DNA from 3 places in the Cronobacter universalis NCTC 9529 genome. Region 3 is predicted to be linked to each of the others. Evidence: predicted binding sites of a transcription regulator. Region 3 holds the regulator's gene; each other region holds the start of a gene.
What was found. The regulator Fur, encoded in region 3, represses iron uptake genes when iron is present. The targets are predictions, from matches to a motif close to ATAATAATGAGAACNACTATCAA.
Positions count from the first base shown of each region.

Region 1 (5,550 bases), 2.0 Mb from region 3:
ACCTCACCGGTACGATTACGCTTGCTACGGTCTATCAACAACAGCGATTGCGCCGCCCGGCGCAGCAGCAGCGTTTTGTATTCTGCGTTCCACGAGCGCGCGTCCCAGATGCCGCCCGCTTCATCAATGCCCTGGCATGAGAAAAGAAACAGATCGATATCGATATGCTTCAGTAACGCGGGCAGCGACGGGTTTTCATAACAGGCCGCCTGGCGATGCAGAATGCCGCCGGTGCTGATAAGCGTTATCTGCTCGCGTCTGGCGACCTCCTGCCCTATCCGCACGCTGTTGGTGAAAATCGTGAGGGGCACGTCCGGCAACTGGCGCGCCAGATACCAGCACGTCGTGCTGGCGTCGAGCGCCACCACCATTCCGGCATCGAGCCAGTGCAGCGCGTTGCGCGCGATATCCATTTTATGCGCATGGTGGCTTTTCACGCGCGCCTCGAAGGGATCGTCATGGCTCGGCGCATCGCGGCGTAATACCCTCGCCCGCCCGTGGCTGCGCAGAATCTTTCCGGCGCGCTGTAGCTCGCTCAGATCGCGCCGGATGGTCTCCTGACTCACCGCCAGGCGGCTTGCCAGCGCCTGGGTGGTCAGCGCCTCGTGCGTCCATAAGAGCCTGATAATTTTCTGCTGGCGCTCGTTTTTCATCCTGCTGCTCCGTCGGTAAATCGCCTGGGTTGCACGCTGTTCATTATTGCAGCAGGCGCGTGGAAAGGAGAACCGGGCCGCGCCGGAAATACAGAAAATCCTGATAATTTCCGCCAGTGCAGCATGAGGCACTACCCTTAGAGGACGCTTTGATAACGAGGAGGAACTTATGGCGAACGACCAGAACAAGATCCAGGACCCGACAACCCAGTACTTCACCGGGGAATATCCACAGCAGAAACAGCCTGCGCCGGGCATTCAGGCCAAAATGGAGCCGGTGCCGGACTGCGGCGAGAAAAGCTACAAGGGGAGTGGTCGCCTTCAGGATCGTAAGGCACTGGTGACAGGGGGCGATTCCGGTATCGGTCGCGCTGCCGCCATTGCTTACGCGCGAGAAGGCGCGGACGTGGTGCTGAACTACCTCCCGGAGGAGCAGCAGGACGCCGAAGAAGTGAAGGCGTTGATTGAAGAGGCGGGTCGCAAAGCGGTGCTGATCCCAGGCGATCTGACCGACGAGAAATTCGCCCGCGATCTGGTGCATCGCGCCATTCAGGAACTGGGCGGGCTGGATATCCTGGCGCTGGTGGCCGGTAAACAGACGGCGGTTGAGGATATCGCGAATCTGACCAGCGAGCAGTTCCAGAAAACCTATGCGACTAACGTATTCGCGCTGTTCTGGATAACCCAGGAAGCGCTGCCGCACCTGAAACCGGGCGCGAGCATTATCACGACGTCGTCTATTCAGGCGTATCAGCCAAGCCCGCATCTGCTGGATTACGCGTCCACCAAGGCCGCTATCCTCAACTACAGCCGCGGGCTTGCCAAACAGGTGGCGGAAAAAGGCATTCGCGTGAATATCGTGGCCCCTGGCCCTATCTGGACGCCGCTGCAGATCTGCGGGGGTCAGCCGCAGGAGAAAATCCCGCAGTTCGGCCAGCAGACGCCGCTTAAACGCGCCGGTCAGCCGGCGGAGCTGGCGCCGATTTACGTCTATCTGGCAAGCCAGGAATCAAGCTACGTCACCGCGGAAGTTCACGGTGTCACCGGCGGCGAACACCTGAGTTAATCGCCAGACGCTGGGCAATAAAAAAGCGCGGCTTATGCCGCGCTTTTCTTTGGCTGAAAGCGTAAGCGTTACTTCGCTTTTGTCACTTCCTGGCCGACCAGCCCGATTTTCAGATAGCCCGCCTGGTGCAGCGTATCCATCACGTTCATCATGGTTTCGTAGTCGACGGTTTTATCCGCGCGGAAGAAAATCGTGGTGTCTTTCTTGCCGCCGGTCTGGGCGTCGAGCGCGCTAATCATCGAATCACGCGTCACCGGATCGTTGCCGATAAACATCGTTTTATCGGCCTTCACCGACAGATAGACCGGTTTCTCCGGGCGCGGCTGCGGCTGGCTGGACGCCGCCGGCAGGTTCACCTTCACATCGACCGTCGCGAGCGGCGCCGCCACCATAAAGATAATCAGCAGCACCAGCATCACGTCAATAAACGGCGTGACGTTAATTTCGTGCATTTCGCCGTTATCATCGAGATTTTCGTTAAAACGCATCGCCATAGGATTAACCTAAACGCAGTTTTTGAGCGGTACGCACCGGCTGCGCCTGGGCGCTCGCCTCGAGATCCAGATCGCGGCTTTGCAGCAGCAGCACCTGAGCGGCCACATCGCCAAGTGTCGCTTTATAGCTGCCGATGGTGCGCGCGAAAATGTTATAGATAACCACCGCCGGGATAGCGGCGACAAGACCAATGGCCGTCGCGAGCAGCGCTTCGGCGATACCCGGCGCCACGACCGCGAGGTTAGTGGTCTGCGACTGGGCGATGCCGATAAAGCTGTTCATGATGCCCCACACGGTGCCGAACAGTCCGACAAACGGCGAAATCGCGCCGATGGTCGCGAGATAACCGTTGCCGCGCCCCATGTGACGCCCTGCCGCCGCCACGCGACGCTCAAGACGAAAACCGGTGCGCTCTTTAATGCCTTCGTTATCTTCGCTGCCTGCCGAAAGCTCGCGCTCATTCTGCGCTTCTTCGATAAGCCGCGCGCTCAGGCTTTTCGGGCCGAAACGTTCGGCCATTTCACGCGCGTCGTCCAGCGTGCGGGCGCCCGCCAGCTCCTGCTGTTCGCGCTTAAGACGGCGTTTGTGGCCGGACAGCTCAACGCTTTTGCTAAAGAAAATCGCCCAGGTCACGACGGAAGCCAGAATGAGGCCAATCATGACGATTTTCACCACGATGTCGGCATGCTGATACATGCCCCAGACGGAAAGATCCGTCTGCATCAAATTATTTCCCACTGTGCATCTCCAGGACGAAAGTCACAAAACTGCTCATAATGATATCAAAATGACATCGAATTGATAGTAGTTCTCATTAGTATTTGCATGGTGCGCCAGCGCAACTTTTTTTTCTTTGCGCTCAGACAGGAAAGGCGTTCAGATGACGTTTTTTCATCTTTCGCATCAGAACGAAATCAGCGCGAGGCGGCGACGATTTTCCGTGGTAACGTAGGTTTAGACATCCAGACGTTCAGACAGGGGAAATCCATGACCGACAAACACATTGAGACGGCGCTGATCCAGGCCGGACGCGCCAAACGTTACACGCAGGGATCGGTGAACAGCGTGATTCAGCGTGCGTCATCGCTGGTGTTTGACAGCGTGGAAGCGAAAAAACAGGCCACCGCCGGGCGCGCGCAGGGCGAACTGTTTTACGGCCGGCGCGGCACGCTGACCCATTTTTCACTTCAGGAGGCGATGTGCGAGCTGGAAGGCGGCGCGGGTTGCGCGCTGTTCCCGTGCGGCGCGGCGGCGGTCGCCAACACGATTCTGGCGTTTGTCGAACAGGGCGATCATGTGCTGGTAACCAACAGCGCGTATGAGCCGACTCAGGATTTCTGCACCAAAATTCTCACTAAGCTTGGCGTCACGACCACCTGGTTCGATCCGCTGGCGGGCGACGGCATTACACGGCACCTTCAGCCCAACACCAAAGTGGTGTTTCTGGAATCGCCCGGCTCCATCACGATGGAAGTGCATGACGTGCCCGCGATTGTCGCGGCGGTGCGTCGCGTCGCCCCTGACGCCGTCATTATGATGGACAACACCTGGGCGGCGGGCATTCTGTTTAAGGCGCTCGATTTCGGCGTCGATATCTCCATTCAGGCAGGCACCAAATATCTGGTCGGGCATTCGGACGCGATGATAGGCACCGCGGTTGCCAACGCCCGCTGCTGGGATACGCTTCGCGAGAATGCTTATCTGATGGGCCAGATGGCGGACGCCGACTCCGCGTATGTCACCAGCCGCGGCCTGCGCACGCTGGCGGTGCGCCTGCGCCAGCACGAAGAGAGCGGCCTGCATGTAGCGCAGTGGCTGGCGGCGCATCCGCAGGTGGCGCGCGTCAATCATCCGGCGCTGCCTGGCAGCAAAGGCCATGAATTCTGGAAACGCGATTTTAGCGGGGCCAGCGGTCTCTTCTCTTTTATTCTCGATAAACGGCTTAACGACGCAGAGCTGGCGCGTTATCTCGATAATTTCGCGCATTTCAGCATGGCCTATTCCTGGGGCGGCTATGAATCGCTGATCCTCGCCAACCAGCCGGAAGAGCTCGCGGCGATCCGTCCGGCGGGGGGCGTCGACTTCACCGGCACGCTGGTGCGCCTGCATATCGGGCTCGAAAACGTGGAAGATTTAATCGCCGATCTGGACGCGGCCTTCCGTCGCATCGCCTGAAGTGAAAAAAAACCGCGTTATCCCAGGAAAAGAGAAGGTTTGTTGAAGCTGTAGTGCAGATGCGGCGGTACATTTAAGGGTACAATAGGGGCAATTCCGCTGTTCCACAGGATCTCCCATGGCTGTTATCCAGGATATTATCGCTGCGCTCTGGCATCACGATTTTGCCGCGCTGGCGGACCCGCATGTCGTTGGCGTTGTCTGGTGCGTGATGTTTGCCACGCTGTTTTTAGAAAACGGTCTGCTGCCGGCGTCGTTTCTGCCGGGCGACAGCCTGCTGCTGCTGGCGGGCGCGATGGTGGCCCAGGGCGTGATGGATTTTGTGCCGACGCTTGTGATCCTCACCTCGGCGGCGAGCCTCGGCTGCTGGCTGAGCTACGTACAAGGGAGATGGCTCGGCAACACCCGCGTCGTGCGCGGCTGGCTCGCGCAGCTACCGGCGAAATACCATCACCGCGCCACCTGCATGTTCGATCGCCACGGCCTGCTGGCGCTGCTGAGCGGCCGTTTCCTGGCGTTTGTGCGCACGCTGCTGCCGACGATGGCGGGCATCTCCGGGCTCTCTAACCGCCGTTTCCAGATCTTCAACTGGCTGAGCGCCGTGATTTGGGTCGGCGTGGTGACTGGCTTTGGCTATGCGCTCAGCATGATCCCGTTTGTGAAACGTCATGAAGATCAGGTGATGACCTTCCTGATGATCCTGCCCATCGCGCTGCTGGTCATCGGCCTGCTTGGCGCGCTGTTGGTGGTATTAAAGAAAAAAGCGCAGTAAGTCTTTCCGGGCGGAGCGCAGGCTCCGCTCACGACAGCGCGCGCAGGCGCGCGGCATCCTCTCCCGGCGTCACCCCGAAATAGCGTTTAAATTCACGGCTGAACTGCGACGCGCTCTCATACCCCACCTGCATCGCCGCCGCGCTGGCCTTCATGCCGTTATGCGCCATCAGCAGCCGCGCCTTCTGCAACCGCCAGGTTTTCAGGTATTGCAGCGGCGACGTGCTGGTTACCGCTTTGAAATTATGATGAAACGCCGAGACGCTCATGTTGGCTTCCGCCGCCAGTTGCTCGACCGTCAGGCTTTCGGCGTAGCGGGTTTCGATGCGCCTTATCGCGCGGCTTATCAGGCTGAAATGCGTCTGGCGGCTCACCAGCGCCATCAGCGCC
Region 1 covers NZ_CP012257.1:3,634,855-3,640,404, forward strand. The annotation lists gene fucR (L-fucose operon activator) at 1-653, opposite strand, end outside; gene AFK65_RS16720 (SDR family oxidoreductase) at 823-1,719, shown strand; gene exbD (TonB system transport protein ExbD) at 1,788-2,213, opposite strand; gene exbB (tol-pal system-associated acyl-CoA thioesterase) at 2,218-2,952, opposite strand; gene metC (cystathionine beta-lyase) at 3,202-4,389, shown strand; gene yghB (DedA family general envelope maintenance protein YghB) at 4,508-5,161, shown strand; gene AFK65_RS16745 (AraC family transcriptional regulator) at 5,190-5,550, opposite strand, start outside.
Region 1: the regulator Fur is predicted to act here: its motif matches at 3,013-3,035, upstream of exbB (tol-pal system-associated acyl-CoA thioesterase).

Region 2 (5,550 bases), 2.1 Mb from region 3:
CGCAGCGGCTGATTAGCGAAATCCTGCCGGATCTGCTGGTTAAAGGCGGCGACTATAAGCCTGAAGATATCGCGGGCAGCAAAGAGGTGTGGGCCAATGGCGGGGACGTCATGGTGCTGAACTTCGAAGATGGCTGCTCGACCACCAATATCATCAAGAAGATCCAGAAGAACAGCTGACGCGCGCTGCGCGAACGCCCCTTGCCTGGCAGGGGGCGTTGTCGTTTCTGTCAGTCCTGTTTGTCGAGGCTATCGACCGGCGGGATGGCAGGCGGCGGCGTTACGGCAGTCACGGGCGCGCTGGCGCTGCCTGCGGCCGTGGTCGCTGAGGCGTCAGCCGGTGCGGAGGCAGTCGCGCCGCGCGATTCCAGCGCGGTCAGACGCTGTTCCAGCGCCGTCAGTTTCTCGCGCGTGCGCAGCAGTACCTGCGTCTGCACGTCAAACTCCTCACGACTCACCAGATCCAGGCGAGACAGCTGGGCCTGCAGTACCTGGCGGATTTTCTTCTCAACATCTTCCCCGATCTCACGGATCCCTTTTGGCATCGATTCATGGACCTGACGGGCGATCTGTTCAATTTTCTTCGGGTCAATCATAGCGGTTTCCCTGATCTGGTATGGTCTGAAGAGTAATTGTAATCGCTGATCGGAAGGGTATAAACCGGAAATGTTTGAATCTCATGCATTGCCGACGATTATCAATGGCGTTATAGTTATCCCGCTTATTCTCAGGGCGGGGTGAAATTCCCCACCGGCGGTAAATCAGGCTTCTCCTGCATCTGCGCGAAAGCGAAGGCGCAAGATAAACTGAAAGCCCGCGAGCGCTTCAGGCTGTTTCTGAAGGTCAGCAGATCCGGTGTAATTCCGGGGCCGACGGTTAAAGTCCGGATGGGAGAGAGTAACGATCTGCCTGGGCTTGCGCCCACTCACGTTATTTTGCTTGCCGCTTGCCGGCACTCCTAAGACCGCCCTGATTCTGGTAATCCATATAATTAATGAGGTTTCTTTACCATGAATCAGACGCTTCTTTCTGCTTTTGGCACCGCTTTTGAACGCGTGGAAAACGCGATCGCCGCACTGCGCGAAGGGCGCGGCGTGATGGTGCTCGATGACGAGAACCGTGAAAACGAAGGCGACATGATTTTCGCCGCCGAAACCATGACCGTTGAACAGATGGCGTTAACCATCCGTCACGGCAGCGGCATCGTCTGCCTGTGCCTGACCGAAGAACGCCGTAAACAGCTCGACCTGCCGATGATGGTGGAAAACAACACCAGCGCGTTCGGCACCGGCTTCACCGTGACCATCGAAGCGGCGCACGGCGTGACCACCGGCGTTTCCGCCGCCGACCGCATCACGACCATTCGCGCGGCGATTGCCGACGACGCGAAACCGTCCGATCTGCACCGTCCTGGCCACGTATTCCCGCTGCGCGCGCAGCCGGGCGGCGTACTGACCCGCGGCGGCCATACCGAAGCGACCATCGATTTAGTCTCGCTGGCGGGCTTTAAACCGGCAGGCGTGCTGTGTGAACTGACCAATGACGACGGCACCATGGCGCGCGCGCCGGAGTGCATCGCGTTTGCCCGCGAACACAATATGCCGGTCGTGACTATTGAAGATTTAGTGAGCTACCGCCAGGCGCAGGAGCGCAAAGCGAGCTGACAAAAAGCCCGGCGATCGCCGGGCCTGAATGCTTCTGAAAGCCCGGTCTGACCGGGCTTTTTTATTAGCCGCTAAGGCCGCTGGTTTGCAGCAGCGTCAGGCTTAATCCCATCACCGACATGCCGCACAGCACGCCGTAGCTTGGGTTGTTATGCGGATCGATCTCTTTGGCAAGCGGCATCAGCTCATCCACCGACAGCGCCACCATGATCCCGGCGACCGCCGCCATAATCGCCGCCATGACCACCGGCGACACCATCGTACCGAGGATCAGCCAGGCCAGCACGCCGCCCAGAATTTCGGCCATCCCGGAGAGCCCCGCCCAGATAACCGCTTTACGGCGCGAGCCGGTGGCCGCGTAAACCGGGCCTGCCACCGCCAGTCCTTCAGGAATGTTGTGTAAGGCGACCGCGAGCGCAATCCCAAAGCCCAGCTCCAGATTGGTGCTGGCCGTCACGTAGGTGGCGATACCCTCCGGGAAGTTATGCAGACTGATGCCGAGCGTCAGCAAAAGCGCGGTACGGCGCAGATTGCGCGACGCGTGGGCCGGCGGCGGATCGATAAGATCCTGCGGGTGCGCGTGCGGCAACAGGCGATCGAGCGCGAAATAGCCGAGCAGGCCGACAATAAACATGCCGTAGCCCAGCACCGGCGACATGCCTTCCTCGCCAAGCGCGGCGGGCAGCATTTCCATCAGAGAAATCAGCAGCATAATGCCTGCGGCAAAGCCCAGCGAGAAAGCCAGCAGCCGGTTGGAGGGCTTCTGGCCGAGCACGCCGAGCAGCGCGCCGATAAACGTGGCGCCGCCCGCCAGTAAGGTCAGGATCAGAGGCACTGACATCGAACACTCCTTTTTGATAATGATTATCATTAATTTATCGGGCGAAACGGAAAAGTCGAGGCCCGTCCGTGGCTTTTACAGATTACTTACATTCAAATTTTCTGACGGTCTTCATCACGGTTATCTCCGTTCTTTCTGTATGCGATAAGCGTAAGGTAGCTCCATTGATATTACCGTTTCAGGATACAAAAATGACTGCTTCCTCTCGTATGCCTGCACTCTTTCTGGGCCACGGCAGCCCGATGAACGTGCTGGAAGATAACCGTTATACCCGCGCCTGGCGCGCGCTTGGCGAAACGTTGCCGCGTCCGAAAGCCATTGTAATGGTCTCGGCCCACTGGTTTACGCGCGGCACCGGCGTGACCGCGATGGAGCAGCCGCAAACCATTCACGATTTCGGGGGTTTCCCGCAGGCGCTGTACGATACCCATTATCCGGCGCCCGGCTCTCCGGCGCTGGCGCAGCGCGTGGCGGATCTCCTCGCGCCGCAGCCGGTTACGCTCGATAAAGAGGCCTGGGGTTTTGACCACGGCGCCTGGGGCGTACTGATAAAAATGTATCCGCAGGCGGATATTCCGCTGGTGCAGCTGAGTATAGACAGCACCAAACCCCCGGTCTGGCATTATGAGATGGGCCGCCGCCTTGCGGCGCTTCGCGACGAGGGCGTCATGCTGGTGGCGAGCGGCAATGTCGTCCATAACCTGCGTACCGCGCGCTGGCATGGCGAAGGTGAGCCGTATCCGTGGGCAGAGTCGTTCAATAACTTTGTGAAAGAGAATCTGACGTGGCGCGGCGAGGCGGCGGATCACCCGCTGGTCAACTATCTGGATCACCCCGGCGGCAGCCTGTCGAACCCGACGGCGGAGCATTTCCTGCCGCTGCTGTATGTACTTGGCGCGTGGAACGGCGACGAGCCGGTGACGATACCGGTCGACGGGTTGGAAATGGCCTCGTTGAGTATGTTGTCGGTACAGGTGGGTTAAGAATGGCGCCCTGGGGCGCCATCGCGGTTATTCCACAAACAGGTGCGGATAGAAGCGAGACAGATCCTGAGTTATCAGCGCTTTATCTTCACGGATACCGATCCCGGCGGGCTGATCGTTGATAAGCCAGCTGCCGATAAGCGTGTAGCTGTCACCGAATCTCGGCAGCGGATGGAACTGCTGCACGATAGTGCCTTCTTCGCCATACGGACCCTCCACCTGCTCAATGGTCTGGCCGTTCTCGATAATCGAGACGTTAGCGCCTTCACGGGAGAACAGAGGCTTAACCACATATTTCTCCATCGGCGGCGGGTTATCTTCGCTGAAGTACGCGGGCAGCAGGTTAGGGTGATTCGGGTAGAGCTCCCAGAGCAGCGGCAGCAGCGCCTTGTTGGAGATAATGCTCTTCCACGCCGGCTCCAGCCAGCGCACGCCCGCGTCCTCAAGCTTGGTGGAGAACGTCTCGCGCAGCATATACTCCCACGGATAGAGCTTAAACAGGTTGCTGATGACCTGATCCTGAAGATCGGTAAACTGTCCCTTCTCGCCAAGGCCGATATCTTCAATAAACAGAAAATCGTTCTCGATCCCGGCTTCGCTGGCGCAATCCTGTAAATACTGCACCGTGCCGCGATCTTCCACCGTATCGCGACAGCAGGCGAGATGCAGGCGGTTAAAGCCGTACTGCGCTTTCAGCTCGCCGAAACGCTCGATGATCTTCTCCTGGAGGCTGTTGAACTGATCGCTGCCCTGCGGGAGATTCCCGGCGCGCAGCTGATCTTCGAGCCAGATCCACTGAAAGAACGCCGCTTCATACAAAGAGGTCGGCGTATCGGCGTTATTTTCGAGAAGCTTCGGCTCGCCGCGTCCGTCCCAGGCGAGATCGAGACGCGAATAGAGCGACGGCTGGCCGCTGCGCCAGGACTGACGCACAAACTCCCAGGTGTGTTTTGGAATGCGGAATTTGGTCATCAGCGCGTCGCTTGCGACCACTTTCTCCACGACCTGTAAGCACATCTGGTGCAGCTCGGCGGTCACCTCTTCGAGCTTCTCCACCTGCGCCAGCGTCAGCCGGTAGTAAGCGTCTTCGCACCAGTAGGGCTCGCCGTACATGGTGTGAAAGTTAAAGCCATATTCCGTTGCCTTTTCGCGCCAGTCCGGGCGCTCGCTGATAGCGATTCTTTCCATGTGTCAGCCGCCCATTGAACGAGAGGAAGAGCCCGCCGCGCTGCGCTGCATCGTGGCCTGTTTCGCGACGGAATCGCCGAAACCGCCGCGGGTGATGGTCGAGGTGGTGGCCGGTTTCGGCGCCATCGCGGATTTCGGTACGGTCATGGTACGGCCCGGCTGCGCGGCGCCGTAGTTGCGGCCGCTGGCGTCGGTATATTTACCGTAAGCCGGGCTTGCCGGGTTGCGCGAGCTGAACAATGGCTGCTGGGCGAACCCCATGCCGCCGCCGCCCATCAGGCGGCCCATCATGTAACCCGCCATCAGCGGCATCCACATGCTGCCGGTCTGCTGCGTGGCCTGGCTGGTATTGGTGTTATCGACCTGCTTGCACTGATCTTCGCCAAATTCCGCCACGCAGTCTTCACGCGTGGCGTATTTCGGCGCGGTGCGCTCCGCCTCTTTCAGGGCGTTGTTGTAAGCGGTGGTGCATTCAGCGCTTTTGCCGGGGTTAGCGGTCGAGCAGTCGTCCGCATTCTGATAAAGCTGCACGGTTTCGTCATTCTTTTCACAACCGGCGAGCATAAACGCCGCCGTGACCGCGAAGGCCACCGGCGTTAAATGACGCGCGTTCCAGCTTTTGCGAAACATCGCGCGGTTAATCTGTTTTGTCCGTTTCATGCCTGCATCCTGACCCAGTGGTATTGCACAGTTATGGTGCTCAGGATAGTGGATGAGTGGTTGAAATTAAAGCGAGAGGCCGGAGGGGGCGGGGATCTTTACGTTGACTTACGTTCAGGCGGGAGGCCGTTGCGCCTCCCGCCACAGACGTTACTGACGGAACGGGTTGCCGCTGTTGCTGTTGCTGCTGCGGGTGGCCGCGGCAGGCTGCATGG
Region 2 covers NZ_CP012257.1:3,532,202-3,537,751, reverse strand. The annotation lists gene hldE (bifunctional D-glycero-beta-D-manno-heptose-7-phosphate kinase/D-glycero-beta-D-manno-heptose 1-phosphate adenylyltransferase HldE) at 1-179, shown strand, start outside; gene ubiK (ubiquinone biosynthesis accessory factor UbiK) at 230-595, opposite strand; FMN riboswitch at 719-902, shown strand; gene ribB (3,4-dihydroxy-2-butanone-4-phosphate synthase) at 1,010-1,663, shown strand; gene zupT (zinc transporter ZupT) at 1,728-2,504, opposite strand; gene ygiD (4,5-DOPA-extradiol-dioxygenase) at 2,696-3,487, shown strand; gene AFK65_RS16235 (glutathionylspermidine synthase family protein) at 3,515-4,675, opposite strand; gene AFK65_RS16230 (DUF1190 family protein) at 4,679-5,335, opposite strand; gene tolC (outer membrane channel protein TolC) at 5,486-5,550, opposite strand, start outside.
Region 2: the regulator Fur is predicted to act here: its motif matches at 2,518-2,540, upstream of zupT (zinc transporter ZupT).

Region 3 (5,550 bases):
ACGGTTATCGACTGCCATGGCCTGGTCCTTCTGACGCAAGAGTTAAATGGTGCCGCAAACCTTCTCAATCAATTCCGCCGGGAACTGCATGGTCTGCATGATGTGTTCGATCATGCTGCATTTGCGGCCTGTATTCGTATTCGTGATCACCCAGTACGGCGTGCCCGGCACATGGCGGGGCTTCGTCTGGTTGCCACTTTGCAGCAGCGTTTGCTCGTCACCGGCGAAATAGACGCGGGTACGGCCATGTAACGACTCGGTTGCTTCGGCAAACGCGTTTGCATCCAGTGAATAGAGTGTAGACAGCACCAGCATAAAACGATTGACCGCGCGTTTTTGTTCGGCGTATTCATCCGACAGCAGTAACTCACGCATGGCGCGCACGCGATCGCGCGCCGGGTTTACCGGTTTTTCAGGCTCAGCGACGGGCGCGACAGTGGCGGAAGTCTCTGTTTTGGCTGGGGTAGCGGCTAACTGCGAGGAGGCGGAAAATTTCAACATACGCCGTAAAATGTCGGACGCGCTTTCGCCAATATGCAGGGTGTGGCTGGCAATGTAGCGATACAGCTCGTCATCAACTTCAATCGTTTTCATCTTAATCCAGTGCGATATCTTTTCTGAATACAAGTCGTTGGGATTATAGAGTTAAAACCCAACAGCGGATAGCGTCAAACCAGGAAGGCCGCAAAAGTCGGAATTAACTGGAACCTTGCAGCCGGGCGGCAGAATGGTCAACATGATAACCTAACCTGTCAGTCGCCAAAAAAGAACTTTGCCATGAAATTAAATACCCGCACGCAATCTGCGCAACAACCGACTCAAAATACACCGATTGTGTTCATTCACGGGCTGTTTGGCAGCCTGGATAACCTGGGCGTGCTGGCGCGTGAGCTGGTGGCGGATCATGACGTTGTGCAGGTTGATTTGCGAAACCACGGGCTTTCCGGGCGTAGCGAGACGATGGATTACCCGGCGATGGCGCAGGATATTCTCGAAACCCTCGACGCGCTGGGGCTGAATAAGGTGATTCTCATCGGCCATTCGATGGGCGGCAAAGCGGCGATGGCGGTGACCGCCCTCGCGCCGGAGCGCATAGAAAAGCTGGTGGCGATTGATATCGCGCCGGTGGATTACCAGGTGCGCCGTCACGATGAAATTTTTAACGCGGTGAACGCGGTGAGCGACGCGGGCGCCACGTCGCGCCAGCAGGCGGCGGAGATTATGCGTCAGCAGATTGCTGAGGAAGGCGTGGTGCAGTTTCTGCTGAAATCGTTTGTCGAGGGCGAGTGGCGCTTTAACGTGCCGGTGCTGTGGAACCAGTATTCGCGTATCGTCGGCTGGGAAACGGTGCCCGCCTGGCACGGCCCCGCGCTGTTTATTCGCGGCGGCGCGTCGCCTTATGTGGAAGAAGCGCACCGCGAGGCGTTGCTCGCGCAGTTCCCGCAGGCCCGCGCGCATGTGATTGCGGGCGCCGGTCACTGGGTGCATGCCGAAAAACCGCAGGCGGTGCTGCGCGCGATCCGTCGTTTTCTGGAAACTGATTAAAAACAGACCGACCGGCGCCCTCGCGCGCCGGATGCGTTGGCGCGCTTCGCTGCCTCATGTATGATGGCGCGCTGAAATACCGCCGGGCTCCGCCACGGCAGCCTGTTTCCCCTGTCTATACTCATACCATGGCAAAAGAACAAACGGACCGCACAACGCTCGATCTCTTCGCGGATGAACGCCGTCCGGGCAGACCGAAAACCAATCCGCTGTCGCGCGACGAACAGCTGCGCATCAATAAGCGCAACCAGCTTAAACGTGACAAAGTTCGCGGGCTTAAGCGCGTGGAGCTGAAGCTGAACGCCGACGCGGTAGACGCGCTGAACCATCTCGCGCAGGCGCGCAATATCAGCCGCAGCGAGCTGATAGAAGCGATGCTGCTCGCGCAGCTGAAAGCCTTGCAGGAGTAAGGTCTGGTCTGAATTTTACCCAAAAGGACGGGGCAATGTAGCAGAGAGTGCACCCGGCGCCTGATACCGTTTCCGCACCCTCTTTTGTTCTGCTATGATTGCCCTATCTGTGGGCGTTATGCCAGCACCATCACATTTAGATTCAAGAGGTTATTCTTCTTATGGCAATCGTAGGCATCTTTTTCGGCAGCGACACCGGCAATACCGAAAATATCGCAAAAATTATCCAGAAACAGCTCGGGAAAGACGTTGCTGAAGTGCATGACATTGCCAAAAGCAGCAAAGAAGATCTGGAAGCATTCGATATTCTTCTGCTTGGCATCCCGACCTGGTATTACGGCGAAGCGCAGTGCGACTGGGATGATTTCTTCCCGACGCTCGAAGAAATTGACTTCAACGGCAAGCTGGTAGCTCTCTTCGGCTGTGGCGACCAGGAAGATTACGCAGAATACTTCTGCGACGCGCTGGGCACCATTCGCGACATTATCGAGCCGCGCGGCGCGACCATCGTTGGCCACTGGCCGACCGAAGGCTACCACTTTGAAGCCTCCAAGGGCCTGGCGGACGACGATCACTTCGTCGGTCTCGCGATTGACGAAGACCGCCAGCCGGAGCTGACCGCGGAACGCGTTGAAAAATGGGTCAAACAGGTTTCCGAAGAGCTACATCTGCAGGAAATCATCAACGCCTGATGATAAGCGGCGCGGGCACCGTTCCGCGCCGTTTGATAGATAAAAGCAATGAAAATAATTGCTACAAATTTTTAACTTTCCCTCACTACGCTGTACAATAGCTTCCTTAATTATCAGGCCCTCCACGTAAAAAACGCTGGCTGGCCCACGATTTTTAAGCTCTTTTTTGCCGGACGCTTGCGGTTTTCATTTAGGCATGTCAGTTCTATAATGAGACGCATTCATCTTCGGCGTATCCGATGTATCGCTCCCTTCCGGAGCGAGTCGTTAAGCAACAGGACAGATTCCGCATGACTGACAACAATACCGCATTAAAGAAGGCCGGCCTGAAAGTCACGCTTCCTCGATTAAAAATCCTCGAAGTGCTGCAGGAACCGGTCAATCATCATGTCAGTGCGGAAGACCTCTATAAGCGTCTGATTGACATGGGTGAAGAGATTGGCCTTGCCACGGTCTATCGCGTACTTAACCAGTTCGATGATGCCGGCATCGTCACTCGCCACAACTTCGAAGGCGGCAAATCCGTTTTCGAGCTGACGCAACAGCATCATCACGATCATCTGATTTGCCTCGATTGCGGCAAAGTGATCGAGTTCAGCGATGACTCCATTGAAGCCCGTCAGCGTGAGATCGCCACGCGTCACGGCATCCGCCTGACCAACCACAGTCTCTATCTGTATGGTCACTGCGCGGACGGCGACTGCCGCGAAAACGAACACGCCCACGAGGCTGGCGGGAAATAACACTCGCACACTGCATCATCCAGGCCGACATCTGTCGGCTTTTTTATTGCCTGAAAACGCTGCTCCGAAAATAGAAATGTATTTTTTTAGATAGAGTTAAATAGTGATAGTGTTTTAATACAGCGCACAATGCTTAATTAAACCACATATATTTTATTAAATTGAAATTCAGAAAAGATAAATATCTTTGCCGCTCAATCGCTTAGGCATCAGATTATCCCTGTTTGTTCTTTTATCTCTCCTGCGCCTTATTGCAGCAATAAAAATCCATCCATTAAGATACAGCAACGATTTAATTTTATTTTATATAAGGTAACCCATATGGTCTTACCCCCTAAACCGCTTGCTGAGATTTACCGTATCGCGGATATTTTCAATAGCTATGGTAGCTGGTCTCGTGCGGAAAAAAATACGCTCATCCCCCTGCGGGACGGGGAGATCTGCATCATTCGCGGCGGTCAGTTCTCTCTGATGCGCCAGAGCGACCGGCTGCTTCTGGAAAAAAGCAGCGCGCCCTCCGTCCTTGGTCTCGCCAGGAATTTAGGTAAATCCCAATTCGCAAAATTACAGGCTGATTCTGAATGTCATTATCAGTTAATTCCTTTTGATTATTTCATGCAGGAAATTGAGAAAAATCACTGTCAGTTACATCTGCTTATTTTGTCTTCATGGATTATTAATACGCTTTGCTATCGCGAAGAAATTATGATCGGCAGAAACAGCTTCAGTATGATTAAAGCCAATATTGATTGCCTGGCGGCGATGGATGAGTTCATGCGCAACCGCATTAACGTGGCGGATTATATTGTTAAAAAAACTAATCTTTCCCGTAGCATGGTGATGAAAACCCTTTCTCAACTGCGCAGCGCGAAGAATATTGAGATAAGCAAAGGCAAGCTGGTCGCGGTTTACCATCTGCCTGACGCGCTGTAAGCCTTGCGTCCCTCACGAAAAAGCCAGCCCGGAGGCTGGCTTTTTAATTACGCTGCGTTATGGCTGTACGCTATCCACACGGCTGTAGCGCTTACCGTCGCTGCTGACGCTGCGCACCTGCACCGCGCCTGTGACGCGTGGCGGCTTCGCGGCGTCATAACGCAGCCAGCGCGCGCCATCGTCGGTGGAATACTCCATCGCAACGCCAGGCAGGCTGCTGTTCATCTGCAACACGCCCTCGCTAACGCGCGCGCCGGGCACCGGTAAACGGAACTGCACGCCCGCTTTTTCAAGCTTCGGCAGTTCGCGGCTGCCCGCCAGGTTCGCAAAGCGCGTCCAGTCCTCATGCAGCGCTTTCACATCCACCTGATGCGTTTCGCCGCCTTTATATTCGCGTCCTGCCTGATAATCCTGCTCCCAGGCGGCGCGATGCCAGGCGCGCTCCGCAACGGCCAGCAGACGCGGGTACATCATGTACTCCATTTGTTTATCGGTGCGCACGACTTCGCTCCAGAGCTGCGCCGAGAGGCCATACGCGCCCGGCCACGGCTTGTCGGATTTGGCGCTGAACGGATTGCCGTCGCGATCGACGGAGGTCTCGGCGTTTTGCGGCAGGTTATCCGGCGCGAAGCTGAAAATCTTGCGCTCGTCGCTGAATCGCGTACCCCAGTAGTAACCGCTCTCCGCCGGGTTTACTTCGTTCGGGAAATCGAGATAAACATAATCCGGGTTAGAGACCACCACGCGGAAACCTTTATTTGCCCAGTCGTTCGCCGTATCGAAACCACCCCAGTAGAGCGAGTCCCAGAAGTTGACGTTAACATGCGGGGTCGCGAACGCGCTGGCGTCTTTCGCGTCCTTAAGCCCGTCCTGCCACGCCTGCATGGTGTCGATGCCGTGGGCTTTGACAAGCTTGCTCACTTCCGCGCCAAAGTAGCTGGAGAGATGCTCGACATCAGCCACCACGCCGTCCTGCACCATCTTCTGACACACCGGCGAGCGCGCCCAGGGCTTGTCCTGACGGCGCTGATCGATAATTCCCTTCCCGGCCTCTGGTTTCGCTTTGTCCGTATAACCCGCCCCGAGGTAGATATTTTTCGCCTCATCGCCGCCGAAATGCCAGGTAGTGAGCGGCTGCCCGGCCTCTTTGTGCATCTGCTGGATCTCGCCAATTACTTTATCCACGAAGCGGCGCGACGAGTCGAGGCACGGGTTGAGGTAGCCGGT
Region 3 covers NZ_CP012257.1:1,305,693-1,311,242, reverse strand. The annotation lists gene pgm (phosphoglucomutase (alpha-D-glucose-1,6-bisphosphate-dependent)) at 1-18, opposite strand, end outside; gene seqA (replication initiation negative regulator SeqA) at 43-594, opposite strand; gene ybfF (esterase) at 778-1,545, shown strand; gene ybfE (LexA regulated protein) at 1,674-1,955, shown strand; gene fldA (flavodoxin FldA) at 2,117-2,647, shown strand; gene fur (ferric iron uptake transcriptional regulator) at 2,938-3,390, shown strand; gene AFK65_RS05960 (helix-turn-helix domain-containing protein) at 3,712-4,323, shown strand; gene AFK65_RS05955 (beta-N-acetylhexosaminidase) at 4,381-5,550, opposite strand, start outside.